Regions from separate parts of the Xanthomonas boreopolis genome, predicted to be linked through region 1. Evidence: predicted binding sites of a transcription regulator. Region 1 holds the regulator's gene; each other region holds the start of a gene.
The links. Region 1 encodes HrcA, which represses chaperone genes, less so after heat shock. Its sites were predicted from a motif close to TTNGCACTCNNNNNNNNNGAGTGCNAA; they were not measured.
Positions count from the first base shown of each region.

Region 2: a site for HrcA is predicted at 8,050-8,076, ahead of M3M27_RS02365 (co-chaperone GroES). Genes of this name have one in related genera too.
Region 3: a site for HrcA is predicted at 2,945-2,971, ahead of rpoH (RNA polymerase sigma factor RpoH). Genes of this name have one in related genera too.

Region 1 is NZ_CP097162.1:2,752,747-2,763,106, forward strand. It holds gene M3M27_RS12300 (ABC transporter transmembrane domain-containing protein) at 1-1,000, shown strand, start outside; gene M3M27_RS12305 (hypothetical protein) at 1,167-1,358, shown strand; gene M3M27_RS12310 (prephenate dehydrogenase) at 1,533-2,645, opposite strand; gene pdxY (pyridoxal kinase) at 2,642-3,550, opposite strand; gene dnaJ (molecular chaperone DnaJ) at 3,878-4,999, opposite strand; gene dnaK (molecular chaperone DnaK) at 5,129-7,051, opposite strand; gene grpE (nucleotide exchange factor GrpE) at 7,184-7,705, opposite strand; gene hrcA (heat-inducible transcriptional repressor HrcA) at 7,802-8,851, opposite strand; gene recN (DNA repair protein RecN) at 8,953-10,360, shown strand, end outside.
Region 2 is NZ_CP097162.1:517,101-527,460, forward strand. It holds gene accC (acetyl-CoA carboxylase biotin carboxylase subunit) at 1-591, opposite strand, end outside; gene M3M27_RS02320 (four helix bundle protein) at 581-943, opposite strand; gene accB (acetyl-CoA carboxylase biotin carboxyl carrier protein) at 1,021-1,506, opposite strand; gene aroQ (type II 3-dehydroquinate dehydratase) at 1,600-2,046, opposite strand; gene M3M27_RS02335 (MerR family transcriptional regulator) at 2,183-2,599, opposite strand; gene M3M27_RS02340 (aminotransferase class IV family protein) at 2,679-3,509, shown strand; partial or broken gene M3M27_RS02345 (malic enzyme-like NAD(P)-binding protein) at 3,558-4,823, opposite strand; gene M3M27_RS02350 (protein-disulfide reductase DsbD family protein) at 4,877-7,144, opposite strand; gene cutA (divalent-cation tolerance protein CutA) at 7,153-7,539, opposite strand; partial or broken gene M3M27_RS02360 (endonuclease) at 7,739-7,900, opposite strand; gene M3M27_RS02365 (co-chaperone GroES) at 8,124-8,411, shown strand; gene groL (chaperonin GroEL) at 8,586-10,226, shown strand.
Region 3 is NZ_CP097162.1:3,911,115-3,921,474, forward strand. It holds gene M3M27_RS17565 (NYN domain-containing protein) at 1-511, opposite strand, end outside; gene M3M27_RS17570 (NAD(P)/FAD-dependent oxidoreductase) at 697-1,971, shown strand; gene rpoH (RNA polymerase sigma factor RpoH) at 2,058-2,933, opposite strand; gene ung (uracil-DNA glycosylase) at 3,122-3,853, opposite strand; gene M3M27_RS17585 (response regulator) at 3,850-4,692, opposite strand; gene ftsX (permease-like cell division protein FtsX) at 4,882-5,832, opposite strand; gene ftsE (cell division ATP-binding protein FtsE) at 5,841-6,527, opposite strand; gene rhlB (ATP-dependent RNA helicase RhlB) at 6,603-8,258, opposite strand; gene trxA (thioredoxin TrxA) at 8,457-8,798, shown strand; gene rho (transcription termination factor Rho) at 9,028-10,360, shown strand, end outside.

The DNA of each region.
Region 1 (10,360 bases):
CATCGCGATCGTGCTGGTGTTCGGCGCGATCGTGCTGGTGCTGTGGTCGGGCGCGCACGACGTGATCGACGGCCGCATGACGCCCGGCACGCTCGGCCAGTTCGTGCTGTATGCGTTGATCGGCGGCGGCTCGGTCGGCGCGCTGGCGGAAGTGTGGAACGAGCTGCAGCGCGCCGCCGGCGGCATGGGCCGCATCGCCGAGCTGCTGCAGGAACGCCCTGGCGTCGTCGCCCCGGCATCGCCGCGCGGCCTGCCCGAGCCCCTGCGCGGCGAGATCCGCTTCGACAACGTGGTGTTCCACTACCCGCAACGGCCCGATCACGCGGCGCTGGACGGCTTCGACCTGCACGTGCGGCCGGGCGAGACCGTGGCGCTGGTCGGCCCGTCCGGGGCCGGCAAGAGCACGGTGCTGTCGCTGCTGCTGCGCTTCCACGATCCGGACAGCGGCAAGGTCCTGGTGGAAGGCCACGACCTCCGGGAATTCGACCCGGCCGCGCTGCGCGAGCGCATCGCCCTGGTGCCGCAGCAGCCGGCGCTGTTCGCCGCCAGCGCGGCCGACAACATCCGCTATGGCCGCCTCGACGCCAGCGATGCCGAGCTGCAGGCCGCGGCGGAGGCCGCCGAGGCCGACGAGTTCATCCGCGCCCTGCCCGAAGGCTATGCCAGCGAACTGGGCGAACGCGGCGCGCGCCTGTCCGGCGGCCAGCAGCAGCGCATCGCGATCGCGCGGGCGCTGTTGAAGGACGCGCCGATCCTGTTGCTCGACGAGGCGACCAGCGCCCTGGACGCGCAAAGCGAACGCGCCGTGCAGCAGGCGCTGGAACGGCTGATGGCGGGCCGCACCACGCTGGTGATCGCCCACCGGCTGGCCACCGTGCTCAAGGCCGACCGCATCGTGGTGATGGACCACGGCCGCATCATCGCCCAGGGCACGCATGCCGAGCTGCTGGCGCAAGGCGGCCTGTACGCCGAACTCGCGCGCCTGCAGTTCATCGATTGAGCCCGCCGGGGCATCCGCGCCGCGGGCCAAGCACCGGCAGCGGGCTCGACAGGGCCCGCAGAAACCGAACGCGGCCTGTCCGGGCCGGGTGACGCGTCCTTAACGCCGGCCTTCGCATGCTCACGTTGCCGGCATCGCCGGCGGCAATCGATCCAGGAGGTGCGCAATGTCTTTCCGCCAGTTCCCCGCTGTCGCTCCGGATGGCGAGACCTACGTGATCATCGAGTTCCGCGACGAATCGAACAACGCCGGCGAACAGCCTTCGCCGCGCTACGAGCTGGCCGATGGCCGGCACCTGGTACGCCAGGGCCAGCAGTACACCACCACCGGCGGCGAACTCCGGCTGTCCGCGGCCTGAGCGGACGCCGGCCATTTTTTCGCCATCCGTCTTGACACGCCCGCGCCGCAAGGCGCGCGGCGCGTTATCCACATGCTTGTCCGCATTTCATCCACAGCCGGTGTGGATGAAATGCGCGACGATGGCGCTTGCCGGCCGCTCCCGCGGGCGGAGAGAGATGGCGGTACGCCCACCTCAGCGCGACAGCACCCGCCCGATGCCGCTCTCGTCGATCTCGTGCGCGGCGCGCGCCAGGGCCGCGGCGTCGCTGGCATGGTCGAAGCCGATGCGGAAATGCAGCTCGCCCGCCGGCGTGCGCGAGGAATGGATCGAGGAGAGATTAACGGCGTGCCGCTCGAATACGTGCAGCAGCACGCGCAGCGAGCCGGGCTGGTCCTCGGGCAGGTAGACGCTCAACGCGCGCGCCTCGGTCAGGTCGGCCAGCAGGTACCCCACGCGCTCGTAGCTGTAGTTGCCGCCTTCCAGCGCCTGCGCGCCGATCGCGGCCTTGTTGTCGTGCAGGAAGATCTCGCGGAAACGGGCGCGCGCCGCATCGTCGCCGCGGGCGACCAGCGCGCGCAGTTCCTGCAGGTGCGAAAGCAACCGGTCGAGCATCTCGCCGACGTGCGGGTTGCCGAACTGGATGTCCTCGTAGATCGCCGGATTGAGCGAGAGGATGCGCGCGATGATCGCCGTGTCCAGCTCGAACGAGGCGGAACGGAACGGCATCAGGGCCGGCAGCTGGCCGAGCAGCGGCGCGTAGTCGCGCAGCACCCCGGCCTGGGCCAGGTGGGTCGCATGCACCATCGCCTGCACCAGCGCCATCACCCGGTCGTGGTGTTCGGGCGTGGCGGGCACGCATTCGGCCTCGAGCGCGTCGCACAGCGTCTGCAGCCATGCGCGCCAGGCATCGAGCCGCGCCTCGCAGACCACCATCACCCGGCCCTTGAGCGTGGGCGACTTCGGCGGCGCGGTCATCGGATGCAGGCCGACCACCTCGGCCTGCGATTCCAGCATCGCCGCCACCGGCCCCTGCTTGATCGAGGTGATGTCCAGCCACAGCCGGCCGCGCTCGCGGCCGGCGGCCAGCGCCGCGTAGCGGCGGATCAGCGCTTCGGTCTGGCGGATCGGCGCCGAGAACACCAGCACGTCGGCGCGGTCCACCAGCGCCTGCTCGTCGAGCGAGGCCGGATCGGCCGGATCGTGCCCGACCGCCTCCAGCTGCATGCGTTCGTGCAGGAATCGCTGCAACCACCGGCCATAGGCACCGGCGCTGCCGACGATGCCGACGACGGGACGCGCCGTCATGCCAGGCGCTCGACGGCGAAGCGCCCCGGCGTGGACAGTGCCGCCGGCGCGGCGGCGAGCACGTCGAACTCCTCGTAGCCATCGGCCAGGGTCGCCTCCAGCGCCGCGTGCACGCCCGACAGCGCGCGCCCGGCCGCCGATTCGAACGACTCGCCCTGCAGCAGGAAACCGATCAACAGCGACATCAGCACGTCGCCGGTACCGGCCACGTCCACCGGCAGGTACGGGGTCGCCCAGCGCCAGACCGCGTCGCGGCTCACCGCCAGCGTCACCAGCTGGCCTTCGGCGCCGGCCACGCTGTGCGCGAGCACCCACTCCGGGCCGCGCTCGAGCAACTCGCGCGACGCGGCGATCGCATCGTCCTGCGCCAGGCTGTCGCGGCCGCTCAGGCGGCCCAGCTCGTACGCATTCGGCGTCACCAGCCAGGCCTTGGGCAGCAGCCGCTCGACGAACACCTTTTCCAGCGCGGGCTCCACGTAGGGCCCGGTGTGGGTATCGCCGATCACCGGGTCCAGGCAGTAGCGCAGCTGCGGCGCCAGGTCCTGCAGGCCATCGAGCCAGTCGGCGAACGCCTCGCCGTTGGCGAGGCTGCCGAGATAGCCGGAGACCAGCAACTTGGCGCGCTGCGGCAGGCCGCGCTCGCTCGCGCCCAGCAACAGGTCGGAGAACCAGTCCACCGGCAGGATGCGCCCGCGCAGGGTCGAATAGAACGGCGCATTGCTGAGCAGCGTGGTCGGGATCTCCGCCACGCGCACGCCCAGCGCGCGCAGCGGGGGGATCGCCGCGCTGTTGCCGGCGTGGCCGTAGACCAGTTGCGACTGGACGGAGATGACGTCGACCGGCGCGGGCCCATCGGGGCGCTGGCGACGGCCGTGGACGAGGTGTCCGGGTTGCGATTGGCTCATCGCCGCATTGTAGGCGCGCGCAGGCGGCACGGCACGTTCGCCTTTGCATTTCGCAGGAGCGACTTCAGTCGCGGCGGGGCTTTACCGAAAGCTTCTTCGCGACTGAAGCCGCTCCTACGAAGAGCGAAAACAGCCGGCACTTCGGGAAAGCCCGTCGGGACTGAAGTCCCTCCCACGAGAATGTCGTCGACTCGATGGGCGTCTGGAGCAAAGCCCCCCTTCCGTTAAGGGGGGCGCGCCGACAGGCCGGGGACGGGCAAGGCAGAAGCGGGGCCCGCGGTTTTGCGAGGCAAAAGCATGGGGGTGCAGCCCGCGAAGCGGGATGCACTACGACGTCATCCGGTCCCAGAAACTCTTCACCCCGTCCATGAAGGTCGCCGATTTCGGCGAATGCTTGCGCGCCTCCTCGCCGACGAACGTGGCCTCGAACTGCTCCAGCAGCCTGCGCTGCTCCGCGGTGAGGTTGACCGGCGTCTCCACCACGACGCGGCAGTACAGGTCCCCCGGCACGCGGCTGCGCACCGACTTGACGCCCTTGCCGCGCAGGCGGAACAGCTTGCCGGTCTGGGTCTCGGCCGGGATGCGGATCTCGGCTTCGCCGTCCAGCGTCGCCACGCGCACGCTGTCGCCGAGCGCCGCCTGGGCGATGCGGATCGGCACTTCGCAGTGCAGGTCGTCGCCGTCGCGCTGGAAGATCGCGTGCTCGCGCACGCGCACTTCGACGTACAGGTCGCCGGGCGGCGCGCCGGGCGGCCCGGCCTCGCCCTCGCCGGCCAGGCGGATGCGGTCGCCCGTGTCCACGCCGGCCGGGATCTTGACCGACAGGACCTTCTCTTCCTCGACGCGGCCGGCGCCGTGGCAGGTCTTGCAGGGATTGCGGATGATGCTGCCGCGCCCGGCGCAATGCGGGCAGGTCTGCTGCATCGCGAAGATGCCGCGCTGCACGCGCACGTTGCCGCGGCCGCCGCAGGTGGTGCAGGTCTCGACCTTGCCGTCCTCCGAGCCGCTGCCGTCGCATTGCCGGCATTCGGCCAGGGTCGGGATCTCGATGCGGCGCTCGACGCCGGCCACCGCTTCCTCCAGCTCCAGCTCCATCACGTAGCCGATGTCGGCGCCGCGGCGCGCCTGGCGCGCACCAGCGGCTCCACCGAAGATGTTGCCGAAGATGTCGCCGAAGATGTCGCCCATGTCCGGGCCGCCCGGACCGCCGCCGCCCATGCCGTGTTCGAAAGCGGCATGGCCGTGCGCGTCGTACATCCGGCGCTTGCCGGCGTCGGCGAGGACCTCGTAGGCCTCCTTGCATTCCTTGAAGGCCGCCTCGGCCGCCGCATCGCCCGGATTGCGGTCGGGGTGGTACTTCATCGCGCAGCGGCGATAGGCCTTCTTCAGCTCCTCGTCGCTGGCGTTGCGGGCGACGCCCAGCACCTCGTAGTAGTCGCGCTTGCTCATGTGGACGTGATTCGTGATGGGTGATTGGTGATTCGAAAAAGCATCGGTATCGCCATCAGCCGGGATTCCGGCGCCCGGAGGAGCGAGGCATGGCCCCGCTCCTTCGAATCACGAATCCCGAATCACGAATCACGGCTTCTTGTCGTCCTTGACCTCGGTGAACTCGGCGTCCACCACGTCGTCGTTCGCCTTGGCCTGCGGGCCGGCATCGCCGCCGCCGGCGGCACCCTGCTCGGCCGCCGCGGCCGCCGCGTACAGCGACTGGCCGGCCTCTTCCAGCGCCTTGGTCTTGGCCTCGATCTGGGCCTTGTCGTCGCCCTTCATCGCGGTCTCCAGCTCCGCCAGCGCGCCCTCGACCTTGCCGATCACGTCGCCCGGCACCTTGCTGCCGTGCTCGTTGATCGCGCTGCGGGTCGCATGGATCAGGCCGTCGGCCTGGTTGCGGGCCTGCACCAGCTCCTGGAACTTCTTGTCCTCGTCGCGGTGCGCCTCGGCGTCGGCCACCATCCGCGCGATCTCGTCCTCGGACAGGCCCGAGCCGGCCTTGATCTCGACCTTCTGCTCCTTGTTGGTCTTCTTGTCCTTGGCCGACACGTGCAGGATGCCGTTGGCGTCGATGTCGAAGGACACCTCGATCTGCGGCAGGCCGCGCGGCGCCGGCTCGATGCCGGTCAGGTCGAACTTGGCCAGCGACTTGTTGAAGCGGGCCTGCTCGCGCTCGCCCTGCAGCACGTGCACGGTGACCGCGGACTGGTTGTCCTCGGCGGTGGAGAAGACCTGCGAGGCCTTGGTCGGGATCGTGGTGTTCTTCTCGATGATCTTGGTGAACACGCCGCCCAGGGTCTCGATGCCCAGGCTCAGCGGGGTCACGTCGAGCAGCAGCACGTCCTTGACGTCGCCGGCCAGCACGCCGCCCTGCACCGCCGCGCCCAGCGCCACGGCCTCGTCCGGGTTGACGTCCTTGCGCGGCTCCTTGCCGAAGAACTCGGCCACGGCCTGCTGCACCTTCGGCATGCGGGTCTGGCCGCCGACCAGGATCACCTCGCTGATGTCGCTGGCGCGCAGGCCGGCGTCGTTCAGCGCCACGCGGCACGGCTCGATCGACTTCTTGATCAGGTCCTCGACCAGCGCTTCCAGCTTGGCGCGGGTCAGCTTGATGTTCAGGTGCTTCGGGCCGGAGGCGTCGGCGGTGACGTACGGCAGGTTGACCTCGGTCTGCTGCGAGGACGACAGCTCGATCTTGGCGCGCTCGGCCGCGTCCTTCAGGCGCTGCAGCGCCAGCGGGTCCTTGCGCAGGTCGATGCCCTGGTCCTTCTGGAACTCGTCGACCAGGTACTCGATCACGCGGTTGTCGAAGTCCTCGCCGCCCAGGAAGGTGTCGCCGTTGGTGGCCAGCACCTCGAACTGCTTCTCGCCGTCGACCTCGGCGATCTCGATGATCGACACGTCGAAGGTGCCGCCGCCCAGGTCGTACACGGCGATCTTGCGGTCGCCGCCGGCCTTGTCCAGGCCATAGGCCAGCGCCGCGGCGGTCGGCTCGTTGATGATGCGCTTGACGTCCAGGCCGGCGATGCGGCCGGCGTCCTTGGTCGCCTGGCGCTGGCTGTCGTTGAAGTAGGCCGGCACGGTGATCACCGCCTCGGTCACCTTCTCGCCCAGGAAGTCCTCGGCGGTCTTCTTCATCTTCTCCAGCACCTTGGCGGAGATCTCCTGCGGCGCCAGCTTCTTGCCGTCGCTGGTCTGCACCCAGGCGTCGCCGTTGTCGTGCGCGAGGATGGTGTACGGGACGTGCGCAATGTCCTTCTGCACCTCGCCGTCGGTGAACTTGCGGCCGATCAGGCGCTTAACCGCGTAGAAGGTGTTCTTGGGGTTGGTGACGGCCTGGCGCTTGGCCGAGGCGCCGACCAGCACTTCGCCGTCCTTGGTGTAGGCGACGATCGACGGGGTGGTGCGATCGCCTTCCGAGTTCTCGATGACGCGGGCCTTGCCGCCGTCCATGATCGCCACGCACGAGTTGGTGGTGCCGAGGTCGATACCGATGATCTTGCCCATGTGGGATGGCTCCTGAAGAGTGTTCTTAACTGTCTGTCCGGCCCGCGCCGGTTCTGGTCCAGATGTGGGGATGGCGCGAACCCATTCAAGCCATCCGCACGAAACTGCGTTGCATGGACGGTGCCGCGCCGATCAGTCGTGGCGCGCGACCACCACCAGGGCCGGGCGCAGCAGGCGCTCGTTGAGCAGGTAGCCCTTCTGGAACACCTGCAGCACGCTGCCGGGGGCCACCCCCTCGGGCGCCTCGGCCTGGCTGATGGCCTGGTGGTGTTCCGGGTTGAACGGCTGGCCGGCCGGGTCCAGCAGGGTCAGGCCGTTGTCGGCGGCGACCTTCAGCAGCTGCTTGTAGGTCAGCTCCAGGCCGTCGCGCAGCGGGCTCGGTTCGTTGCCGGCGGCGGCCAGCCCGGCATCCAGGCTGTCGAACACCGGCAGCAGCTCGCCCAGCAGCTTCTCGTTGGCGAACTTGCGCGCGTTCTCCACGTCGCGGGCGATGCGCTTGCGCTGGTTCTCCAGGTCGGCCCGTTCGCGCAGCGCGTCGGCCTTGAGCAGGGCGATCTCGCTGCGCAGCGCCTCGACCTCGGCCTGGAGCGGATCGGCCGGCGCCTGGTTCTGGGATGGGTCTTCGGAATCGAATTCGGGGTGGTCTTGGTTCATGAACAATTCCCGGGCGGGAGGAACACCCGCCCCACCGGCTCCCTATGTGGGCGTATCGACGGGTTTCAAGCGATCGATCGGAACCAGAGGCCGCGCCTATCGCGGTGGCGGCTCCATCGCGGCCCCCAGCATCTCGGCGGTGACCTGGACCAGCGGGATCAGCCGGTCGTAGGCCATCCGTTTCGGCCCGATCACCCCGAGCACGCCCAGCACCTGGCCATGGGCGGCGTACGGCGCGGTGACCAGCGAGACGTCCTCGAGCGACACCACGCCGGTCTCCTCGCCGATGAAGATCTGCACGCCCGGGGCCTGGATCGTGCGCTCCAGCAGTTGGAGGATCTCGCGCTTGCTGGCGAAGGCCTCGAACAGCTCGCGCAGGCGGTCCAGGTCGGACAGGTCCTGCACGCCCATCAGCCGGGTCTGTCCGGCCAGCAGCATGTCGTCGCTGGCGGCCGGGGCCAGCACCTCGCCGGCCAGGTCGACGCTGTGCGACAGCAGCTGCTCCATCTCGTCCTTGGCCACGCGCAGCTCGCGCAGCAGCGTGGCGCGGATGTCGGCCAGGGTACGCCCGGCGAAATGCGCGTTGAGGTAGTTGGCGACCCGCTCCAGTTCGACCGGCCCGTAGGCCCGCCGCGGCTCGATCACCCGGTTCTGCACCTCGTTGTCGGCGAACACCACGATCGCCAGCACCTTGCGCGCGTCGATGCCGACGAAGTCGATGTGCTTGAAGGCGAACTGCTCGCGCCGCGGCGCGCTGACCACGCCGACGAAGTGGCTCATCGCCGACAGCATCTGCGAGGCGCTGCCCAGCAGCGACTGGGTCCCGGCCCCGGCCGGCAGCTCCGCGCGCAACCGGCGCACCTCGTCCTCGCCCGGCGGCTGCATCTGCACCAGGCTGTCGACGAACACCCGGTAGCCGTGCGCAGTCGGCACGCGGCCGGCCGAGGTGTGCGGCGAGCTGAGCAGGCCGATGTCCTCCAGGTCCGCCAGGATGTTGCGGATCGTCGCCGAACTGACGTCCAGCCCGGCGTGCTGGGCCAGGGTCTTGGACCCGACCGGCTCGCCGTCGCGGATGTAGCGCGAGATCAGCGTCCGCAGCAACTGGCGGGCGCGGGGATCGAGCGAGGGCGTGGAAGATGCGCGCATGGGATCAGTCTGTGAGACGAAGCATAGATAATGTCTGCCCGGAGCGTTGGCAAGCCGCGCCTGCCCCGCCCTCCCAGAACCCAGACCGTCCCGACGCCTGCATGCTCAGACATCTCTCGATCAAGGATTTCGCCGTCGTCCGCGCCACCGAGCTGGAATTCGGCCCAGGCATGACCGTGGTCTCCGGCGAGACCGGCGCCGGCAAGTCGCTGATGGTGGACGCGCTCGGGTTCCTGTCCGGGCTGCGCGCCGACAGCGGCGTGGTCCGCCACGGGGCCGAGCGGGCCGAACTGTCGGCCGAATTCATGTTGCCGCCCGGGCACCCCGCCCAGCGCTGGCTGCGCGAGAACGAACTGGACGACGACGGCCAGTGCCAGCTGCGCCGGATCATCCGCGCCGATGGCGGTTCGCGCGCCTGGATCAACGGCCGCCCCGCCCCGCTGTCGCAACTGGCCGAACTGGCCGGCCACCTGGTCGAGATCCATGGCCAGCACGAGCACCAGGCCCTGCTTTCCCGCACCAGCCAGCTGGACCTGCTGGACGCCTACGCCCGCAATGCCGGCGAACGCGAGCAGGTGCGCCGGGCCAGCCAGCGCTGGCAGGCCCTGCTGGACGAGCGCGAGGCGCTCTCGGCCCAGGGCGACGTGTCCGACCGGATCGGCTACCTGGGGCACCAGCTCGCCGAACTGGAACGCGAGGACCTGGAGCCGGCCTCGATCGCGGCGCTCGACGCGAACCACCGCCGCCAGGCCCATGCCGCGGCGCTGATCGACGCCTGCGGCCAGGCCGCCGACCGCCTCAACGGCGACGAGGGCGAGTCCGCCCTTGGCCTGCTGCAGGCATGCCGCCATGCCCTGTCCCGGGTAGCCGAGCACGAACCCCGCCTGGCCGAGGTCGACACCCTGCTCGACGGCGCGGCGATCCAGCTCGACGAAGCGCTGTCCCTGCTCGACCGGATCCGCGACGACCTGGACGCCGACCCGGCCCAGTTCGAGGCGATGGAGCGGCGCATGGCCCGCCTGCACGACCTGGCGCGCAAGCACCGCGTCGCCCCCGACCAGTTGGCCGAGCAGCGCGACCGGCTCGCGGCCGAGGTCGAGTCGCTGCGCGGCGCCGATGCCCGGCTGCAGAAGATCGACGACCTGCTCGCCGAGGCCAGCGGCGAGTGGCGCCAGGCCGCCGCCGCGCTTTCGGCCACCCGCGCCCGCGCCGCCGCCGCGCTGGGCGAGGCCACCACCGCGCTGATCGGCGAGCTGGGCATGGGCGGCGGCCGCTTCCTGATTGAACTGCAGCCGCAGGACGCGCTGCGACCGGACCCGAACGGCGCCGAGCGCGTGGAGTTCCTGGTGGCGGCCAACGCCGGCCAGCCGCCCCGGCCGCTGCGCAAGGTCGCCTCGGGCGGCGAGCTGTCGCGCGTGTCGCTGGCGATCGAGGTCGCCGCGCTCGGCCTCGACGCGGTGCCGACCATGGTGTTCGACGAGGTCGACTCGGGCATCGGCGGCGCGGTCG
Region 2 (10,360 bases), 2.2 Mb from region 1:
CTGGTCGTTGCCGAACGCCGCCTTGGCCTCGCTCTTGGTGGTCTCGATCGCGGTCTTCAGCGCGCTCTCGGTGTGCACCACGCGCATGCCGCGCCCGCCGCCGCCGCCAGCGGCCTTGATGATCACCGGGTAGCCGATCTCGCGGGCGATCTTGGTGTTGGCGACGATGTCGTCGCCGAGCGGGCCGCCCGATCCGGGGACGCAGGGCACGCCGGCGGCCTTCATCGCGCGGATCGCCTCGACCTTGTCGCCCATCAGGCGGATCGTGTCGGCCTTGGGCCCGATGAAGATGAAGCCGGACTGCTCCACGCGCTCGGCGAAGTCGGCGTTCTCCGACAGGAAGCCGTAGCCGGGATGGATCGCCTGCGCATCGGTGACCTCGGCCGCGGCGATCAGCGCCGGGATGTTGAGGTAGCTCTCCGACGAGGGCGCCGGTCCGATGCAGACCGACTCGTCGGCCATGGCGACATGCTTGAGGTTGCGATCGACGGTGGAGTGCACCGCGACCGTGCGGATGCCCAGCGTGTGGCAGGCGCGCAGGATGCGCAGCGCGATTTCGCCGCGGTTGGCGATGACGACTTTATCGAGCATGGGAAGGCCGTGATTCGTGATTCGTGATTGGTGATTCGTCCAAGCGCTCGGCGATACGGGATATCAGCGCGTTCAACTTGGCGAAGGTACGGTCCAAGATTTCCTGCAATTCCGTTGGCGGTACGCCGAACTCCAACCGTGCCGCGATGTGAATCTGTGTGTCGAGTTCCGAGAGTGATCCGCGTGCGATCGAAAGAAAGCGATGCAATTCACCGCGTGACCTGCGCGCTGCGCCCTCAGCGATGTTCGAGGGAACACTGATCGCGGCACGCCGCATCTGCGAGGTGAGGCCGAAACGCTCCTCGGCGGGAAACCTCGCCGAGAATGCATAAATCGCGGCGACCAGGTCCATTGCGTCGTGCCATACCTCCAGACGCTGGTGCGGCCGCTTTTCCGAATCACCAATCACGAATCACGAATCCCGGCTCTTCAGCCGATCACAAACAACGGCTGGTCGAACTCGACCGGCTGGCCGCTCTCGCCGAGGATCGCCACGACGGTGCCGGAGACGTCCGCCTCGATCGGGTTGAACATCTTCATCGCCTCGATGATCGCGAGCGTGTCGCCGGCCTTGACGGTCTGGCCGACGGTGACGAACGGCGGCTTGTCCGGCGCCGGCGAGGCGTAGAACGTGCCGACCATCGGCGCGCGCAGCACGTGCCCGTCGGGCAGGGCGTTGCCGGGCTTGGCGGTGCCGCCGGTGGAGGCCTCGGTCGGCGAGCTCATCGGCATGCTGGCCGGGGCCGGCGCGGCGGCCGGGGCGGCCACGTACTGCGGGGCGGGAGCGGCGGCGACCATGCCGCCCTTCGGCGCGCGCGCCAGGCGGACGCTTTCTTCGCCTTCCTTGATCTCGATCTCGGCGAGATTGGATTCTTCGAGCAGGTCGATCAGTTTCTTGATTTTGCGGAGATCCATGACGGCCTCGTGGTAGGTGCAACGGGAAGCGGCAGCCGGGTGCGCGCGAGCGGCGCGGCGGCTATGCCGGGACGGGAAAACGGGACGGGCGGTTCACGCCTCGCGCCCCAGGCGTGCGATCACGCCGTCCAGCGCCAGCCGGTAGCTGTCGGCGCCGAAGCCGCAGATCACGCCCACCGCCTTGTCGCTGAGGTAGCTGTGGTGGCGGAACGGCTCGCGTGCGTGCGGGTTGGACAGGTGCACCTCGACGAACGGCAGGCCGACGCCGAGCAGGGCGTCGCGCAATGCCACCGAGGTGTGGGTGAATGCGCCGGGATTGATCAGGACGAACGCGGTGCCATCGCCGCGGGCGGCATGGATGCGCTCGACCAGGACGTGCTCGGCATTGGACTGCAGCGCCACCAGCTCGTGGCCGGCCGCGGCGGCCTGGGCGATCATCGCCTGGTCGATCTGCGCCAGCGTGGCATGCCCATAGACCTCCGGCTCGCGGGTGCCGAGCAGGTTGAGGTTGGGGCCGTGGAGCAGCAGCAGGCGAGCCATGCGAAGGGTCGGTTGGAAAGGGCGGGAGTCTGCGCCAAGCCGAGGATGCTGTCCAGATCGGCGAAGTTCATCGCGTTTGAAATGGCTGTTTGAAAAATGCCGGGGCCGGCGCGTTCCGCGACGGCGGGTACGCCGCCTAGCCGGCCCGGGTCCCGGGCGACCCTGCGCCGGGGGTGGGGAGAGCGCCGGGCGGTTCGTGCAGCGCGTCCAGGTCGCGCAGGAAGCCGGCGATGAGGGTACGGCTGGCGCCGAGCGCGTGCAGCTTCGCGTCCAGGTCGGCGAGGGCGCGGGTGAGCGCTTCGTGGATCTCGTCGCAGGCCTCGAACAGCGCGCCGGCGTCCGCGCGCATGCAGGGCAGCAGCACGCGGATCGTCTCGATCTTCAGTCCCGAGGCGCTGAGCTGGCGGATGCGCCGCGCCGCCAGCAGTTCCTGCTCGCCGTAGTCGCGGTAGCCGGTTGAGGTGCGCGCCGGCTGCAGCAGTCCGGCCTGCTCGTAGTAGCGCAGCATGCGTTCGCTCAGGCCGCTGCGGCGGGCGAGTTCGCCGATCTTCATGGGGGAACCTCGGGCTTGACCTTGACAGTGCTGTCAGAGTCTAGCCTCCGCGTCCCGATCCTGGCTGGAGTTCTTCCCCATGCAACCGACGCGCGACATCTTCCCGGACGACCCCGCCGCCGGCGCGGTCCTGCACGACGACCGCCCCGCGACCGCGGCGGACCTGGCGCCGCTGGCGTTCGCCGGCTATGCGCACTTCACCGCGATGCAGGTCCGGGACGGCCGCGTGCGCGGCCTGGACCTGCACCTGCAGCGCCTGCGCGAGGCCTCGCAGGCGATGTTCGGCCGCGCCATTCCCGACGAACGGGTGCGCTCGCGGATGCGCGAGGCGTTGGCGCGCTCGGCGCCGGACGCGTCGCTGACCGCGACGGTGTACTCGCGGACCGGCGAGTTCAGCGCGGCCGACGGCGGCGAACTCGGGATGCTGGTGCGCACCGGCGCGGCGGCTCGACCGCCGGCCGGGCCGCTGGCGCTGATGGCGGTGACGCACCAGCGCGCGCTGGCGCGCTACAAGCACGTCGGCGAGGTCGCCAAGACCTGGTACCTGCGCGAGGCGGTCGCCCGGGGATTCGACGATGCCGCCTTCGTCGACCCGGCCGGGCACGTGGCCGAGGCCACGATCTGGAACCTGGCGTTCTGGGACGGCAAGGAAGTGGTCTGGCCGATCGCCGACGTGTTGCCGGGCATCGCCATGGGCATCGCCCGGCGGCAACTGCGGCGCCTGGGCGTGCCGCAGCGCGAGCAGGCGCTTGCATTGGACGATCTGGCCGGGTTGTCGGCGGTGGTGATGAACTCCTGGTCGCCGGGCGTGGCGGTGTCGCGCATCGGCGAAGTGGTATTGCCGCCGGCGCCGGAGTTCGTGCGGCTGCTGCACGAGGCCCATGCCAACGAGCCGTTGCGCTCGCCCTGAGCCCCCACCCGGGACTACCTATGCCGCCAGCGATTCGGCGAGGGCGCGCAGCCGCTCGCGGTACTGGTCCAGGTCGTGCAGGGGGCGAGTGGCGACGCCGCTGTCGATCGCGGCCTGCGCCACCGCCGCCGGCAGCTCGACCAGCAGCTCGGTGTCGAGCGGGTGCGGGATCAGGCGGTCCGGGCCGAACAGGCTGCGGCCTTCGGCGTCGACGTGCTCGCGCGCCAGTCGCGCCAGCGCGTTCACGCAGGCCACCTTCATCGCCGTGTTGATCTGGCTGGCGCCGACGTCCAATGCGCCCCGGAACAGGTAGGGGAAGCACAGCACGTTGTTGATCTGGTTGGGGAAATCCGAGCGGCCGGTGCCGACCAGGGCGTCCGGCCGCACCGCGCGCGCGTCGTCGGGCAGGATTTCCGGATACGGGTTGGCCAGCGCCAGCACGATCGGCGAGGCCGCCATGGTCTTGAGCATGTCCGGCGTCAGCGTGCCCGGGCCGGACAGGCCCAGGAAGATGTCGGCGCCTTCCAGCGCCTCGGCCAGGGTGCGCTTGTCGGTGTCGCGCGCGTAGGCCGCCTTGCTCGGGTCCAGGTTCTGGCGGCCGCTGTGGATCACGCCGGAACGGTCCACCGCCAGCACGTTGCCGCGCTTCAGGCCCAGCGAGACCAGCATGTCCACGCAGGCGACGCCGGCCGCGCCCATGCCGCACACCACCAGCGTCGCGTCCTCGATCGCCTTGCCGACGATGTGCAGCGCGTTGCTGACCGCCGCGCCGACCACGATCGCGGTGCCGTGCTGGTCGTCGTGGAACACCGGGATCTTCATGCGCTCGCGCAGCGCGCGCTCGATCGCGAAGCATTCCGGCGCCTTGATGTCCTCCAGGTTGATGCCGCCGAAGGTCGGCTCCATCGCCGCGACGATCTCGACCAGCTTGTCCGGATCGTTGGCGTCCAGTTCGATGTCGAACGCGTCCACGCCGGCGAAGCGCTTGAACAGCACGCTCTTGCCTTCCATCACCGGCTTGCCGGCCAGCGGGCCGATGTTGCCCAGGCCGAGCACGGCGGTGCCGTTGGTGACGACGGCGACGAGGTTGCCGCGCGCGGTCAGCGCGTGCGCGCGGCCGGGATCGTCGACGATGGCCTCGCAGGCGTAGCCGACGCCGGGCGAATAGGCCAGGGCGAGGTCGTCCTGGGTCGCCACGCGCTTGGTCACGCGGACCTCGATCTTCCCGGGGCGGGAGAACTCGTGGTAGTCGAGCGCGGCCTGGCGCTGGTCGGGCGTGGTGCGGGAAGCGGTCGATGGACTGTCGGAGGACATGGAGGGTTCGCGTGGGAGGGGAAGTCGTCGTGCGGTAGGGCGAAGGCCCGCGCTCAGCGCGCGGCGCGCAGCAGCGCGTCCTCGACCACCGCTTCGGTCAGCACGGTCGGCAGCACGGTCGGCGGCGTGCCGGGGCCGTAGACCACGTACAGCGGCACGCCGACCGCCTGGTGCTGTTCGAGGAAGGCGCTGATCTGCGGGTCGACGTTGGTCCAGTCGCCCTTCATGTAGACCGCGTCGACCCGGCGCAGGGTGTCGCGGAACGCGGCGCTGCTCAGCACGTTCTTCTCGTTGGCCTTGCAGGTCACGCACCAGTCGGCGGTCATGTTGACGAACACCACGCGGTTGTCCGCGCGCAGGCGGTCCAGCAGCTGCGGCGAGTAGGCGACCTCGCCGGCCTCGGCGGCGGCGACCGGCGCGTGCAGGCGGGTCACCCCCCACACCGGCACCAGCGCCAGCAGCAGCATCAGCGTGGACAGCGCCATGCCGAGCCGGCGGCTCTGCCAGCGGCTGCGCTCGAACCACCACAGTCCCAGCGCCAGCAGCGTGGCGCCGACCAGCACCAGCGCGATCGCATCCACGCCGCGCTGCTTGCCGAGCACCCACAGCAGCCAGATCGCGGTGAGGTACATCGGGAACGCGAGCACCTGCTTGAGCGTTTCCATCCACGCGCCGGGCGTGGGCAGGCGCCGCGCCAGCGACGGCACGAAGCCGATCAGCAGGAACGGCAGCGCCAGGCCGAGGCCGAGCGCCAGGAACACCAGCATCGCCAGCAGCGGCGGGGCGGTGAACGCATAGGCCAGCGCCGAGCCCATGAACGGCGCGATGCACGGGCTGGCGACCACGCAGGCCAGCACGCCGGTGAAGAAATCGCCGACCGGGCCGCGCCGCGACGCCAGCGACTGGCCGATGCCGCCGAGGTTGCCGCCGAGCGTGAACACGCCGGTCAGGCTCAGGCCGACCGCGAACATCAGGTAGGCCAGCGCGGCGACGAACCACGGCTGCTGCAGCTGGAAACCCCAGCCGGCCGCCTGCCCGGCCGCGCGCAGGCCGATCACCAGCGCGCCGATCACCGCGAACGACAGCAGCACGCCCAGCGAGTACCAGAGCGCGTGGCTGCGCGCGCGCGCGCGGCTCTCGCCGCTGTGCGCCAGTCCGAGCACCTTCAGCGACAGGATCGGCAGCACGCACGGCATCAGGTTGAGCACCAGCCCGCCCAGCAGCGCCAGCACCAGCACCGCGACCAGGTTGCGCTCGGCATGCGGGGGCAGGCTGCGCCCGGCATTGCCGGCGGAGGCATCCGGCGGCGGCGGGGCCGGCGCCTTGTCCGTGGCGGCGCCGGCGCCGGACAGCGGCGGGATCGGCAGCGGCGCGGCGGTGGCCTGGTCCGGCGGCGAGAGCTTGCCGGCCGGCAGCGCCAGCTTCACCCGGCGCGTCATCGGCGGATAGCAGATGCCGTCGGTCTGGCAGCCCTGGAAGGTCGCCACCAGGGTGATGTCGGCCGCGTCGGTGCGGTCGCGCAGCAGCGGCAGCGCGACCTCGGCCTGGTCGAAGTACACCACCACGTCGCCGAAGTGCTCGTCGCGGTGCGGCTTGCCCGGCGGCCACTGCGGCGCGCCGGTGCGGATGCCGGCCACGCCTTCCAGCGCCAGCGAGGTGCGGTCGCGGTAGAGGTAGTAGCCCGGCGCCGGGGTGAAGCGCAGCAGCAGCGTGTTGCCGTCGCCGGCGATCGCCTCGAACTCGAACGCCTGCTCGGCCGGCAGCGGCAGCGCCTCCACGCCGGCGAGGTTGGCGACGCCGGCACCGGGCAGGCGCGAGGCCAGCGGCGACGGCGCGGTGTTGCCCGCGCTGGGCAGGGTGCCGGAGGGCAGCGCGGCGGCCGCGCCCGGCCCCGGCAGCCTGACCTCCAGGCGGCGCTTCTGCGGCGGATAGCACACGCCGGCATCGGCGCAGCCCTGGTAGCGCACCTCCAGCTGCAGCGCGTCGACGCCGTCGGCGGCCGCGCCGGTGAGCACCGCGGTCACCTCGTCGCGATAGGTCTCCACCTCGCCGAAGAACTCGTCGTGCTTCTTGTGCCCGTCCGGCAACTGCAACGGGTTCTGCTTGAACCCGGGGATCTCGCCCACGCCCATGCGATGGCGGTACAGGTAATAGCCCGGCGCGATCTTCCAGTGCAGCTCGACCCGGCCCGGCGCGGTGGCCCGGGCGCTGAGTTCGAAGGCCTGGTCCACCGGCAGCAGGTCCTTCTCGGAGAAGGCCAGCGCGGACAGCGGCAGCAGCATGAACGCGCACAGCGTGGCGAAGCGGCGCAACAGGGTCATCGGGACATTCATTTCCTGCGGGTCTCGTCGTCGATCCACGCCAGGTACGCCGGCAGCCCGTCCTCGGCGCGCAGGGCGATCGCTTCGGGCAGCTCGTACGGATGCAGCGCCTGCAGGCGCTCGATGGCCGCCTGCAGGCGGGTGGCGGTGGTCTTGATCAGCAATTGGACTTCCTCGCCCCGTTCGATCCGGTCCTGCCAGCGGTAGGTCGAGCGCGCGCCGGGCAGCTGCGTCACGCACGCGGCCAGCCGCTCGGATACCAGCGCATGCGCGATGCGCTCGGCGCTGGCGGCGTCCGGGCAGGTGCTGAGCAGGACGAGAACTTCGCACGGGGAAGGCGTGCGGCGCTCTTGCGAGGGGCTCGCAGCCGGGGAGGTGGAGGGCGGGGAAGGCATGGGTCCGCGAGTGTACCGGCTCGCTGCGCGCGGGGCAGCCGAGCGCGGGCCCGTTGCAGTTGGAACATTCCTTTCGCGTCCCGGGCCGAGGCGTGCGCCCGCAGCGCGGATTCGCGCGGGACGCGGGCCCGTGAGGCGAACGGCGCACGCTCGCCCGGCCCCCCACGCTGGGGAGGGGCCTTCGTTTTCGACGCCGCGGTCAGTTCGGCAACTGGCAACTGGCCGGCCTGGCCGAGGTGAACAGCGCCGCGGTGCCCCACTCGGGATGGTCGATGAAGGGATTGCGGTTGCCCTGGGCGCCGTGGATCACCTCGTTGCGGGCGCGCTCGGCGGTGTCCGGCGGGTCGGCCTGGTGCCAGGCCGGTCGGGCCCGCCGGGCCGAGGCCGCCGCGACGGATCGGGCGCTCCGCTGCGATCCGGCGTTTTTTTGTCCGCCGCCCCCCTTGAAAGGCATTCGGCCGGCTCCATGTCAGGCCAGTCCCGATCCGTCGGGTTTTGTCGTGCGTGATGCTGGCACTCGACATGCGCGAGTGCTAACATCACCAGCCTTTTCCAGACCAATCAATCACTTAAGAGGTCTTTCAATGAGCATCAAGCCGCTTCACGACCGCGTGGTAGTCAAGCCGATCGAAGCCGACGAGATTTCCGCCGGCGGCATCGTGATCCCGGATTCGGCCAAGGAAAAGTCCACCAAGGGTGAAGTCGTCGCCGTCGGCGCCGGCAAGCCGCTCGACAACGGCAACGTCCGTGCCCCGGCCGTCAAGGTCGGCGACAAGGTGATCTACGGCCAGTACGCCGGCAGCACCTACAAGGCCGAAGGCGTCGAGTACAAGGTCCTGCGCGAAGACGACATCCTCGCCGTCGTCGGCTGAGTCTGTATTGCGAGTCCCTCGCAGAGGCGCGGCACATCCGTGTGCCGGGATTCAAAAAGGCGAGTCCCTCGCAAGAGCACGGCACATCCTTGTGCCGGGTTTGAAAGGCGAGTCCCTCGCAAGAACGCTGCCTTCTCTTTCCAAAAACACGAACACTTACTGAGGTAACAGCACATGGCTGCCAAGGATATTCGTTTCGGTGAAGACGCTCGTACGCGCATGGTGCGCGGCGTCAACGTGCTCGCCAACGCCGTCAAGGCGACCCTCGGCCCGAAGGGCCGCAACGTCGTGCTCGAGAAGAGCTTCGGCGCCCCGACCATCACCAAGGACGGCGTCTCCGTCGCCAAGGAAATCGAACTGGCCGACAAGTTCGAGAACATGGGCGCGCAGATGGTCAAGGAAGTCGCTTCCAAGACCAACGACAACGCCGGCGACGGCACCACCACCGCCACCGTGCTGGCCCAGGCGCTGATCCGCGAGGGCGCCAAGGCCGTGGCCGCCGGCATGAACCCGATGGACCTCAAGCGCGGCATCGACAAGGCGGTCACCGCCGCCGTCGCCGAGCTGAAGAACATCTCCAAGCCGACCGCCGACGACAAGGCCATCGCCCAGGTCGGCACCATCTCGGCCAACTCGGACGAGTCGATCGGCAACATCATCGCCGAAGCGATGAAGAAGGTCGGCAAGGAAGGCGTGATCACCGTCGAGGAAGGCTCGGGCCTGGAGAACGAGCTGGACGTGGTCGAGGGCATGCAGTTCGACCGCGGCTACCTGTCGCCGTACTTCATCAACAACCAGCAGAGCCAGTCGGCCGACCTGGACGACCCGTTCATCCTGCTGCACGACAAGAAGATCTCCAACGTGCGTGACCTGCTGCCCGTCCTCGAGGGCGTGGCCAAGGCCGGCAAGCCGCTGCTGATCGTCGCCGAGGAAGTCGAGGGCGAGGCCCTGGCGACCCTGGTGGTCAACACCATCCGCGGCATCGTCAAGGTCGTGGCCGTCAAGGCCCCGGGCTTCGGCGACCGTCGCAAGGCGATGCTGGAAGACATGGCCGTGCTGACCGGCGGCACCGTGATCTCCGAGGAAGTCGGCCTGTCGCTGGAGAAGGCCACGATCAAGGACCTGGGCCGCGCCAAGAAGGTGCAGGTCTCCAAGGAGAACACCACGATCATCGACGGCGCCGGCGACACCGCCGCCATCGAGGCCCGCGTCAAGCAGATCAAGACCCAGATCGAGGACACCTCCTCCGACTACGACCGCGAGAAGCTGCAGGAGCGCGTGGCCAAGCTGGCCGGCGGCGTGGCGGTGATCAAGGTCGGTGCCGCGACCGAGGTCGAGATGAAGGAGAAGAAGGCGCGCGTCGAAGACGCCCTGCACGCCACCCGTGCGGCCGTCGAGGAAGGCGTGGTCCCGGGCGGCGGCGTCGCCCTGGTGCGCGCGCTGGCCGCGATCAGCGAGCTGAAGGGCGCCAACGAAGACCAGACCCACGGCATCCAGATCGCCCTGCGCGCGATGGAAGCCCCGCTGCGCGAGATCGTCGCCAACGCCGGCGAGGAGCCCTCGGTCATCCTGAACAAGGTGAAGGAAGGCAAGGGCAACTTCGGCTACAACGCCGCCACCGGCGAGTTCGGCGACATGGTCGAGTTCGGCATCCTGGACCCGACCAAGGTGACCCGTTCGGCCCTGCAGAACGCCGCTTCGATCGCCGGCCTGATGATCACCACCGAAGCGATGGTGGCCGAGGCTCCGAAGAAGGACGAGCCGGCGCTGCCGGCCGGCGGTGGCATGGGCGGCATGGGCGGCATGGACTTCTGATCCGCCGCGGCCCACAGGCTGCATGCTGTACGGAAAACCCCGCCGCGAGGCGGGGTTTTCTTTTGCCCTGTCCGCGCCCGGCCGCGGGCCGGAACCGCCGGTCCGCCTGCGTCCGGCACGGCTGCGTCCGGGGG
Region 3 (10,360 bases), 1.2 Mb from region 1:
CATCGTTGCGCAGCTCCTTCTCGCCCCTGCGCGTCGAAGTCGCATCCTGCTCGTCCACCGCATCCGCGCCCAGCGCCTCCAGGTAGGTGAACTTCGAACAGGCGTTGACGAACGGGGACGGCGTCTTCTTCTCGCCGAAGCCATAGACCTTCATGCCGTCGGTCAACAGGCGCATCACCAGCGGCGTGAAATCCGCATCGCTCGACACGATCGCGAAGGCGTCGAGGTTGCGCGCGTACAGCAGGTCCATCGCATCGATCACCATCGCCATGTCCGAGGCGTTCTTGCCGCTGCTGTAGGCGAACTGCTGGATCGGGCGGATCGCGTACTCGTGCAGCACCGACTCCCAGCCCTTCAGGTGCGGGCTCTTCCAGTTGCCGTAGGCGCGCCGCACGTTGGCCACGCCGTAGCGCGCCACCTCGGCGAGCACCACGTCGATCTTCGCGGCCGGCGCATTGTCCGCATCGACCAGCAGCGCGATACGCGTCTCGGATCCGTTGCCCGATGCCATCGGCCATGCTCCTCGCACGGGCGCCATGCCCGTCCCGCGGCCGAGCATACACAGGCGGCTCGCCCGCGCATGTGCACGCGGCGCGAACACCCCGCGGTTCCTCCCGAGCTGCTACGTTAGCGGGCGGTCGCGGCGGCCAGCCGGCCAGGCCGCTCCCACGATCCTCCCTTGCCCGATACAGCACGATGGCTCCCACGCTCCCCCATCTGATCGTCATCGGCGGCGGCTTCGCCGGGCTCTGGGCGACCCGCGCCCTGGCCGACGCGCCGATCCGCATCACCCTGGTCGATCGCCATAACCACCACCTGTTCCAGCCGCTGCTGTACCAGGTCGCCACCGCCGGCCTGTCCGCCCCGGACATCGCCGCGCCGCTGCGCCATATCCTGCGCGGACAGCGGAACGTCGAGGTCCTGCTCGGCGAGGTCGACGCGGTCGACCCGGACCGGCGCCAGGTCGCCCTCACCGACGGCCACCGCCTCGGCTACGACTATCTCCTCCTGGCGACCGGGGCCACCCACGCCTACTTCGGCAACGACCAGTGGGCCGGGCACGCGCCGGGCCTGAAGACGCTCAACGATGCGCTGTACCTGCGGCGCAAGCTGCTGGTGGCGTTCGAACGCGCCGAAGCCGAGCCCGATCCCGCCGCCCGCGCGGCCTGGCTGAACTTCGCGATCGTCGGCGGCGGCCCGACCGGCGTCGAGCTCGCCGGCACGCTGGCCGAGATCGCCCGCCACACGCTGAAGGACGAGTTCCGCAGCATCGATCCGCGCGACGCCCGCGTGCGCCTGATCGAAGCCGGCCCGCGCGTGCTGCCCTCCTTCCCCCCCGACCTCACCGACAAGGCCGAGCGCCAGCTGCGGAAGCTCGGCGTGGAGGTCCATACCGGCACGCCGGTGACGCATATCGACGAGCACGGCTACCGGCTGGGCGACGAGTTCGTGGCAGCACGCACCGTGGTATGGGCCGCCGGCGTGGCCGCCTCGCCGCTGGCGCGCACCCTCGGCGTGCCGTTGGACCGCGCCGGCCGCGTGCTGGTCGAGCCCGACCTCAGCGTGCCCGGCCATCCCGAGATCTTCGTCGGCGGCGACCTGGCCTCGGTGCAGCAGGACGGCAAGCCGGTGCCCGGCGTCGCCCCGGCCGCCAAGCAGATGGGCCGGCACATCGCCGCCACGCTGCGCGCCCGCCTCGCCGGCCGGCCGGCGCCCGCGTTCCGCTACAAGGACTACGGCAACCTCGCCACGATCGGGCGCATGGCGGCGATCGTGCACCTCGGCCGGCTCAAGCTGTCGGGGCCGCTGGCCTGGTGGTTCTGGCTGGCCGCCCACGTGTTCTTCCTGATCGGCTTCCGCAATCGCTTCGTGGTGCTGGTCAACTGGGCGATGGCGTACTGGAGCTATCAGCGCGCCGCGCGGATCATCTTCGGCCGCCCGCACGAGGAAGACCCTCCGCAACGCCCCTGAGGCCGGTGCCGCCGGCCCGGCATCGCCATGAACGCGAACGGCCCGGATCGCTCCGGGCCGTTCGTCCATTGCCGCTGTCGTGCCGGTCAGGCGGCGAACAGGGCGCGCATCTTTTTCAGCGCGTTCGCCTCGATCTGGCGGATACGCTCGGCCGACACGCCGTACTCGTCGGCCAGCTCCTGCAGCGTCACCTTCGACTCCGAGTCCAGCCAGCGGCGGCGGATGATGTCGCGCGAACGCGCATCCAGCCCGGCCATGCCCTCGCGCAGCAGCTCCAGCTGGTGGTCCTCGCTGTCGGCGCGCTCGTAGGCCATCGACGGATCCTCGTCGTTGGCGACGAGGTAGCTCACCGGCGACGGCGGCGCGTGCTCGTCGTCCTCGTCGGACGGCGCATCGAAACCGATGTCGCGGCCGGCCAGGCGCGATTCCATCTCCAGCACCTCGCGCTCGGACACGTTCAGGTCCTTGGCGACGGCGCTGACCTCGGAGGCATTCAGCCAGCCCAGGCGGGTCTTGGACTTGCGCAGGTTGAAGAACAGCTTGCGCTGCGCCTTGGTCGTGGCGACCTTGACGATGCGCCAGTTCTTCAGGATGAACTCGTGCATCTCGGCGCGGATCCAGTGCACCGCGAAGGACACCAGGCGCACGCCCATGTCCGGGTCGAAGCGCTTCACCGCCTTCATCAGGCCGATGTTGCCTTCCTGGATCAGGTCGCCCATCTGCAGGCCGTAGCCGTTGTAGCCGCGGGCCACGTGCACGACGAAGCGCAGGTGCGAGTGCACCAGCTCGCGCGCGGCGTCGAGGTCCTCGTGGTCGCGGTAGCGGCGCGCCAGCTCCTGTTCCTCATCGGCCGACAGCACCGGGATCTGGTGCACGGCATTGATGTAGGCATCCAGCGAACCCAGCGCGCTGGGGACGGGGAGGTTGTTTGCCACAAGGGCAGTGGAGGCGTTCTGGCTCATAGGACCTCATCTTAGCAGTCGGGCTATTGGACTGCCGGGTACAGAAAAAGTTCCAGCGTTCCATGAATGGAATGGTTAACCGGGCTTGGCCTTTTCCGTTCTGCCGCCGTCCTCGGGAAACCCCGGCCGCCACCCTATCACCGTTCCGGCGGCGGCGCCGTGACGGTCTTGGGTCCGTTGGCGTCGACTCAGGTTGTCCCGTCCAGCGCCTGCCGGGGCGGCAGCCGCCAGTCGATCGGCGTACCGCCGTGCCGGGCCAGGTACTCGTTGGCCATCGAGAAATGCCGGCAGCCGAGGAATCCCCGGTGCGCCGACAGCGGCGAGGGGTGCGGCGCTTTCAGCACGCGGTGGCGGCGGGTGTCGATCACCTTGCCCTTGGCCTGGGCATAGCTGCCCCAGAGCATGAACACCAGGCCCTCGCGCTCCCGGTTGAGGGTATCGACCACGTGGTCGGTGAAACCCTCCCAGCCCCGGTTCTGGTGGCTGCCGGCCCGGCCTTCCTCCACCGTCAGCACCGCGTTGAGCAGCAGCACGCCTTGCCGCGCCCACGGCATCAGGTAGCCGTGGTCGGGGCGGGGAATGCCCAGGTCGTCCTCGATTTCCTTGTAGATGTTGACCAGCGACGGCGGGGTGGGCACGTCCGGCAGTACCGAGAAGCACAGCCCGTGCGCCTGGCCGTAGCCGTGGTAGGGGTCCTGGCCGAGGATCACGACCTTGACCTGCTCGAACGGGGTGGCGTCGAAGGCGGCGAAGATCCTCGGCCCGGGCGGGAAGATCCGCGCGCCGGCCGCCTTGCGCTGGCGCAGGAACGCCGACAGCTCGCGCATCTCCGGCCGCAGCAGCCAATCCCCCACCCGCGCCTTCCACGAAGGCTCCAACTGGATCCGCGACTCCGCGGCCTCGTTCACGACTTCGTTCATAGCGTTACGGCCCGGTCTTCCAGCCGTGCCAGCCTCAGCTGGAACAGCACCTTGGTCACCAGCAGGCGCTCCTCGATCGGTTTCTGCACCAGGTCGTTGGCGCCGGCCTTGAGCAGTTCGGACTGGTTGTGCGCATTGCCGTCGCCGGTCATCACCAGCACCGGCAAGCGGCGCTTGCCGTAGGCGAAGTCGACGCGGATACGCTGCACCACGTCGCGGCCGTTGAGCTCGCCCTTCAGGGTCACGTCGGTGAGCACCAGGTCGATGCGCCGCGGGGTGCGGCCGAGGGACTCGGCGGTCAGCAGCGCGAACGCCTCTTCGGCGGTCAGCACGTGCACCACCTGCAGCCCCTGGCGCTCGAGCATGCGCTTGGTGGCCTCGGCGACGACCCGGCTGTCCTCGATGTAGAGCACGCTGGCGCCGGGGACCGGCTCGGGTTGCACATAGCCGCGGATGAAGGTCGCCAGCGCTTCGTGGCCGAGCGCCTTGTCGAAGTAGTCGGTGACGTACTCGGTGAAGCGCCGCTCCACCAGGTGCTGCTGGGCGTCGCCGGACACCACGATCACCGGCACGTAGGCCTGCCCGGCCGCCTCGCGCACGCTGCGCGCCAGCGCCAGGCCGTCGCCGTCCGGCAGCGCCAGCGAGGTGGTGACCAGGTCCACCGAGCCGGCCTCCAGCGCTTCGCGCGCCTCGGCGATGCTGGCGCACCCGACCACCTGCACCGCCGGCAGCTCGCGCGTGAGCACGTCCGCGATCAGCTTGCGCACCAGCTTGGAGCCGTCCACCACCATCACGCGGGGCGCCTCGTTGACTAGGTGCTTGAGGTCGGGCGTGCGCATGGGGCTAGGGCCTGTTGGCGCTGTTGGGATGGGCCACGTTGCCGCGTGCGGCAACACGAAGGGCCGCGCCTGGGTGCGCACGGTGCGGCGTCATCACTCGATCGTTTATCGACATGAATTCCCTCGTTCTTCTTTGCCCCGCACGCACCCAGGCGCGGCGTGGCCCATTCCAACAGCGCCGAACAGGCCCTAGGTCTCGGTCGGGCGGGTCTGGCGCAGGAAGTGCCCGGTCACCAGCCAGGCCCCCAGCCAGCCGAGCACCAGCGTGCCGACCAGCACGAAGCCGGAATGCAGCAGGTCCAGCCCATGCAGCGCGAAGCTGCTGCCGTAACTGTCGGCCAGCGCCGCCAGCGGCCCGCGCAGCGCCAGCCCGGACAGGCCGACCAGGCCGAGCGCTACCAGCCCCGCGCCCAGTCCGTACCAGGCGCCCAGGTACAGGAACGGACGGCGGATGAAGCCGTCGCTGGCACCGAGCAGCTGCAGCACGCCGATCTCCTCGCGCCGCGACTGGATGTCCAGGCGCACGGTGTTGCCGACCACCAGCACGGCACCGGCGCCGAGCAGCGCCGACAGCACCTGCACCAGCCGCTCGCCGAACTTCAGCCAGCCCTCCAGGCGCTTGCGCCACAGCGCATCGTGCTGGACCTGGTCGACCTGGGCCATGCCCTGCAGCGACTCGGCCAGGCGCGCATCGTCGCCGTCGGCGGCCGGGGTGACGATCAGCAGCGTCGGCAGCGGGTTGTCGCCGAGCGCGTCGATCGCCGCGTCCAGCTTCGCGCTTTCGCGCAGCTCGGCCAAGCCCTGCTCCGGCGTGCGCAGCGCCACCGCCGCCACATCGGCGCGGCCGCGCAGCGACTCGGCCAGCAGGCTGGCGGCGGATCCGTCCACGCTGGTCTTCAGGAACACGTTGATGTCGCGCGACTGCTGCACGCTGCCGGCCAGGTGCTTGAGATTGTCCAGCGCGATCGACAGCCCCAGCGGCAAGGCCAGCGCCAGCGCCATCACCAGCACCGTCAACAGCGTCGCCCACGGCTTGCGCAGCGCGCGGCCGAGGCTGAAGACGATGCTGTGGAGGTGGTGGTCGAACCAGATCCCCAGCCTCGACGGGGCACGGGCCTCGATGTTGTTGGGCTTGTTCACGGGCGCGCTCACTCCGCCAGGTCCTGTGGCGAGATGTCGTCGGCCAGGCGCCCGTGGTCGAGGATCAGCACGCGCTTGCGCATCTTCTTGAGCAGCGCCAGGTCGTGGCTGACCACCAGCACGCTGGTGCCACGCGCCGGCAACTCTGCGAACAACTGCATGATCTCGGCCGCCAGGGTCGGGTCGAGGTTGCCGGTCGGCTCGTCGGCCACCAGCAGGCTCGGCTCGCCGACGATCGCGCGGGCGATGCCGACGCGCTGCTGCTCGCCGGCGGACAGTTGCGAGGGCAGCGCCTTCTCGCGGTGCGCCAGGCCGATCCGCTCCAGCGCCGAGCGCACCCGCTTGCCGATCTCGCCGCGGCGCGTGCCGCGCAGGATCAGCGGCAGGGCGACGTTCTCGGCGATGCTGCGGTCCATCAACAGGCGGTGGTCCTGGTAGACCACGCCGACCTCGCGCCGGTGCAGCGGCACCTTGCCGCCGCGTACCTTGAGCAGGTTGCGCTCGCCGAAGATCACCGCGCCGCGGGTCGGGCGCTCGCTGAGATGGATCAGCTTCAGCAGCGTGCTCTTGCCGGCGCCGGAGTGGCCGGTGACGAAGAGCATCTCGCCCTGGGCGACCTCGAAGCTCACGTCCTCCAGCGCGGTGTGCCCGCCCGGGTACTGCTTGCTGACATTGTCGAATCGCAGGACGCTCATTCAGCAATTATGCCGGAGCGCTCCATGAATGCACCGCCGACGGTCGGCCCGGCGGTGCATTCGTCGCGCCCCGGCTCAGCCGCCGGAGACCAGCGCGCGGATCTTGCGGCCCAGCCGCGACAGGAACGAATCGTTGGCCGCGGCCTTGACCGGCGTGGCGACCACCTGGACCGGCCTCGGCGCGGCCGCCGGTGCCGGACCGGCGGCGGCCTCGCCCGCGCCCTCGACCGGACGGCCGCGACGGCGGCGCCGGCGCTTGCGCGGCGCGCGCTCCTCGCCCCCTTCGGCCACGACCGGCGCCGGGGCGCTGGCCGGCCTTGCCGGCTCAGCCGCCGCGGCCGCCTGCGCCTGCCCCTCGCCTTCCGGCTTCGGCTTGCGGCGGCGCGGACGGCGCTCGCCCTCGCCACGCGCGCGTTCGCCGCTGCCGGAACGGCCACCGCGGCCACCGCGGCGCTGCTCGTCGGCGGCGCGCTGTTCGCGCGCCTCGCGGAAGATCTCGCCGACGCTCTCGGCCTCCTCGCCCTCGGCCGGCGCGGCGCGCTCCGGGCGCGGCAGCGCGGTCAGCAGCTCGGTGGTGACCGCCTCGACCGGGATCTTCTGCTCGATGTAGGCCTCGATGTCCGGCAGGCTCATCGCGTAGCGTTCGCAGGCGAAGCTGATCGCGTCGCCCTCCTCGCCCAGCCGCGCGGTGCGGCCGATGCGGTGCACGTAGTCCTCGGCGTCGAACGGCAGGTCGTAGTTGTAGACGTACTTGACCCCGTCGATGTGCAGGCCGCGCGCGGCCACGTCGGTCGCCACCAGGATCTCCAGCTGCCCCTTCTGGAAGCGGTTGAGCAGGGTCTCGCGCTTCTTCTGCGGCACGTCGCCGGAGAGCACGCCGACCCGGTAGCCGGCCTTCTCCAGCGCGCGCGCCACCCGTTCGACGAACGCCTTGGTGTTGACGAACACCATCGTGCGCGCGCCCTCGCCGCGCGAGAGCAGGCCCAGCAGCAGCGGGATCTTCTCCTCGTCGGCCGGGAAGTAGATCTTCTGGCGCACGCGCGCTGCGGTGACGGTCTCGGCCTCGACCACGAGCTTCTCCGGCTCGTTCATGTGCTCGTAGGCCAGCTCCAGCACGCGGTGGCTGAGCGTGGCCGAGAACAGCAGGGTCTGGCGGGTGCCGCGCTCGGGCATGCGCCGCAGCAGGAAGCGGATGTCCTTGATGAAGCCCAGGTCGAACATCCGGTCGGCCTCGTCCAGCACGCAGATCTCGCACGCGTGCAGCGAGACCACCTTGTGCTGCTTGACGTAGTCGATCAGCCGGCCCGGGGTGGCGATGATCACGTCCACGCCCTTCTGCAGCAGCTCGCGCTGCTTGTCGTAGTCCACGCCGCCGTAGACCAGCGCGAAGCGCAGGCCGAGGTCGGCGCCGAACTTCATGGCGTCCTTGTGGATCTGGATCGCCAGCTCGCGGGTCGGCGCCAGGATCAGCGCGCGCGGGTCCTCGGGCTTGCGGTCGGCCAGCGCCGGGCGGCTCAGCAGCCGGTTCACGACCGCCACCAGGAACGCCAGGGTCTTGCCGGTGCCGGTCTGGGCCTGGCCGGCCACGTCGCGACCGGTCAGCGCGACCGGCAGGGTCAGGGCCTGGATCGGCGTGCAGCGGGTGAAACCGGCCCCGTCCAGCCCCGCGAGCAGCGAGGGGTGCAGCTCGAACGAGGAAAAAGTCAAATCTGTCAGCGGTTTGTCGCTCATCATTCCATCTTCGTGGGGCGCCTGGGGCCACCCCGGCGCGGCTTGCATCGATCCCGGCAGCGTCGCACACTGCGGCCCTTGCGCCGGACAGCGCGGCTTCAGGAGATGCCATTGAATCCGCCGCGCAATGCCCCAGTTTAACGCAATGCGGCGGCAAGCCCGTTTTCCGGGTTCCGCCAGGGTTCCAGGAGACCGAAAGTGAGCAACAAGGTTCTGCACGTCGGCGATGCCGACTTCGACGCCGCCGTACTCAAGTCCGGGGAACCGGTGCTGGTGGATTTCTGGGCCGAATGGTGCGGCCCGTGCAAGATGATCGCGCCGGTGCTGGACGACCTGGCCGACGCCTACGACGGCAAGCTGAAAGTGGCCAAGGTCAACGTGGACGAGAACCGCGCCCTGGCCGTGAAGTACCACGTCCGCTCGATCCCGATGCTGTTGCTGTTCAAGGATGGCCAGGTCCAGGCCACCCAGATCGGCGCGGTCGGCAAGGGCCAGCTGACCCAGATGATCGACAAGAGCCTGGGCGGCGCGGTCGCCTGAGCCGTCGCGGGGGGGCTGCCGGCCGACGGTCGCGCGGTCCCCCGGGTTTGCTGGCAGTTGAACCGCCGCGCCCGGCGCGGCTTGCGCCGCTCCGCGGGCGAGTGTTAGTGTCGATCCATCCGGCCGCCTTCCCGGGCGCCGCGTCCTCTAGAACACCTTCTAGACCTCCATTTCCCAACCACTGTCCGCCCTGCCGGGCGCTCGCATCTCACAGCGAGGAACCAAGCACTTGTCCGAGAATACTTCTTCCGAAACCGGGAGCGTCGACGCCCCCGTCGAGAAGCGCGTGCGCAAACCCCGTGTTGCCAAGGCCGCCCCCGCCGAGGGCGCCGATACCGCTACTCCCCAGACCCACCTGCCGTTGCCGCCGACCCCGGCGCCCGAGTCCTCCGGACCTGCGCCGGCCGCGACGGCTTCCAATCCGCCCGCGGCCGCTGCCGGCGGCGAAGGCGGCGGCGCCGAACCGGCGCAGCAGCGCGAGGGCGGCCAGTCCGGCCAGTCGCAGCAGCACCGCTTCAACAACCAGAACCAGCAGGGCGGCCAGGGCAACAACCGCCGCGACCGCTTCCGCAACCGCCGCGACCGCAATCGCGAGCGCTTCGGCAACAACAACGACGGGCTGCCCCAGGACAACGGCAACGAGCCGTTCGTGCCGCGCCCCCACCCCAGCGTGCCGGAAGGCTTCCCGCAGTACTCGCTGAGCGACCTGAAGAAGATGCCGGCGCACAAGCTGCTGGACATCGCCGAGCAGCTCAGCATCCACGACGGCGTCGCCCGCGCGCGCAAGCAGGACGTGATCTTCGCGCTGCTGAAGGTGCTGACCCGCCACGGCGAGGGCGTGGCCGCCGATGGCGTGCTGGAGATCCTGCCGGACGGCTTCGGCTTCCTGCGCGCCGCGGAGGCCAGCTACCTGGCCGGCCCGGACGACACCTACATCTCGCCCAGCCAGATCCGCCGCTTCAACCTGCGCACCGGCGACTACCTGTCCGGCCGCATCCGCTTCCCGAAGGACGGCGAGCGCTACTTCGCGCTGTCGACGATCGACACCATCAATGGCGAGCCGCTGGAAGCGTCCAAGAACAAGGTCCTGTTCGAGAACCTGACCCCGTTGTTCCCGCGCAAGCGCTTCCGCCTGGAGCGCGGCGACGGCTCGACCGAGGACATCACCGGCCGCATCCTCGACCTGATGGCGCCGCAGGGCAAGGGCCAGCGCGCGCTGATCGTCTCCCCGCCCAAGGCGGGCAAGACGATGATGATGCAGCAGGTGGCGACCGCGATCACCACCAACCATCCGGAAGTGCACCTGATCGTGCTGCTGATCGACGAGCGCCCGGAGGAAGTGACCGAGATGCAGCGCACCGTGCGCGGCGAGGTCATCTCCTCGACCTTCGACGAGCCGGCCGCGCGCCACGTGCAGGTCGCCGAGATGGTGATCGAGCGCGCCAAGCGCCTGGTCGAGCACAAGAAGGACGTGGTGATCCTGCTCGACTCGATCACCCGCCTGGCGCGCGCCTACAACAACGTCGTGCCCAGCTCCGGCAAGGTGCTGACCGGCGGCGTGG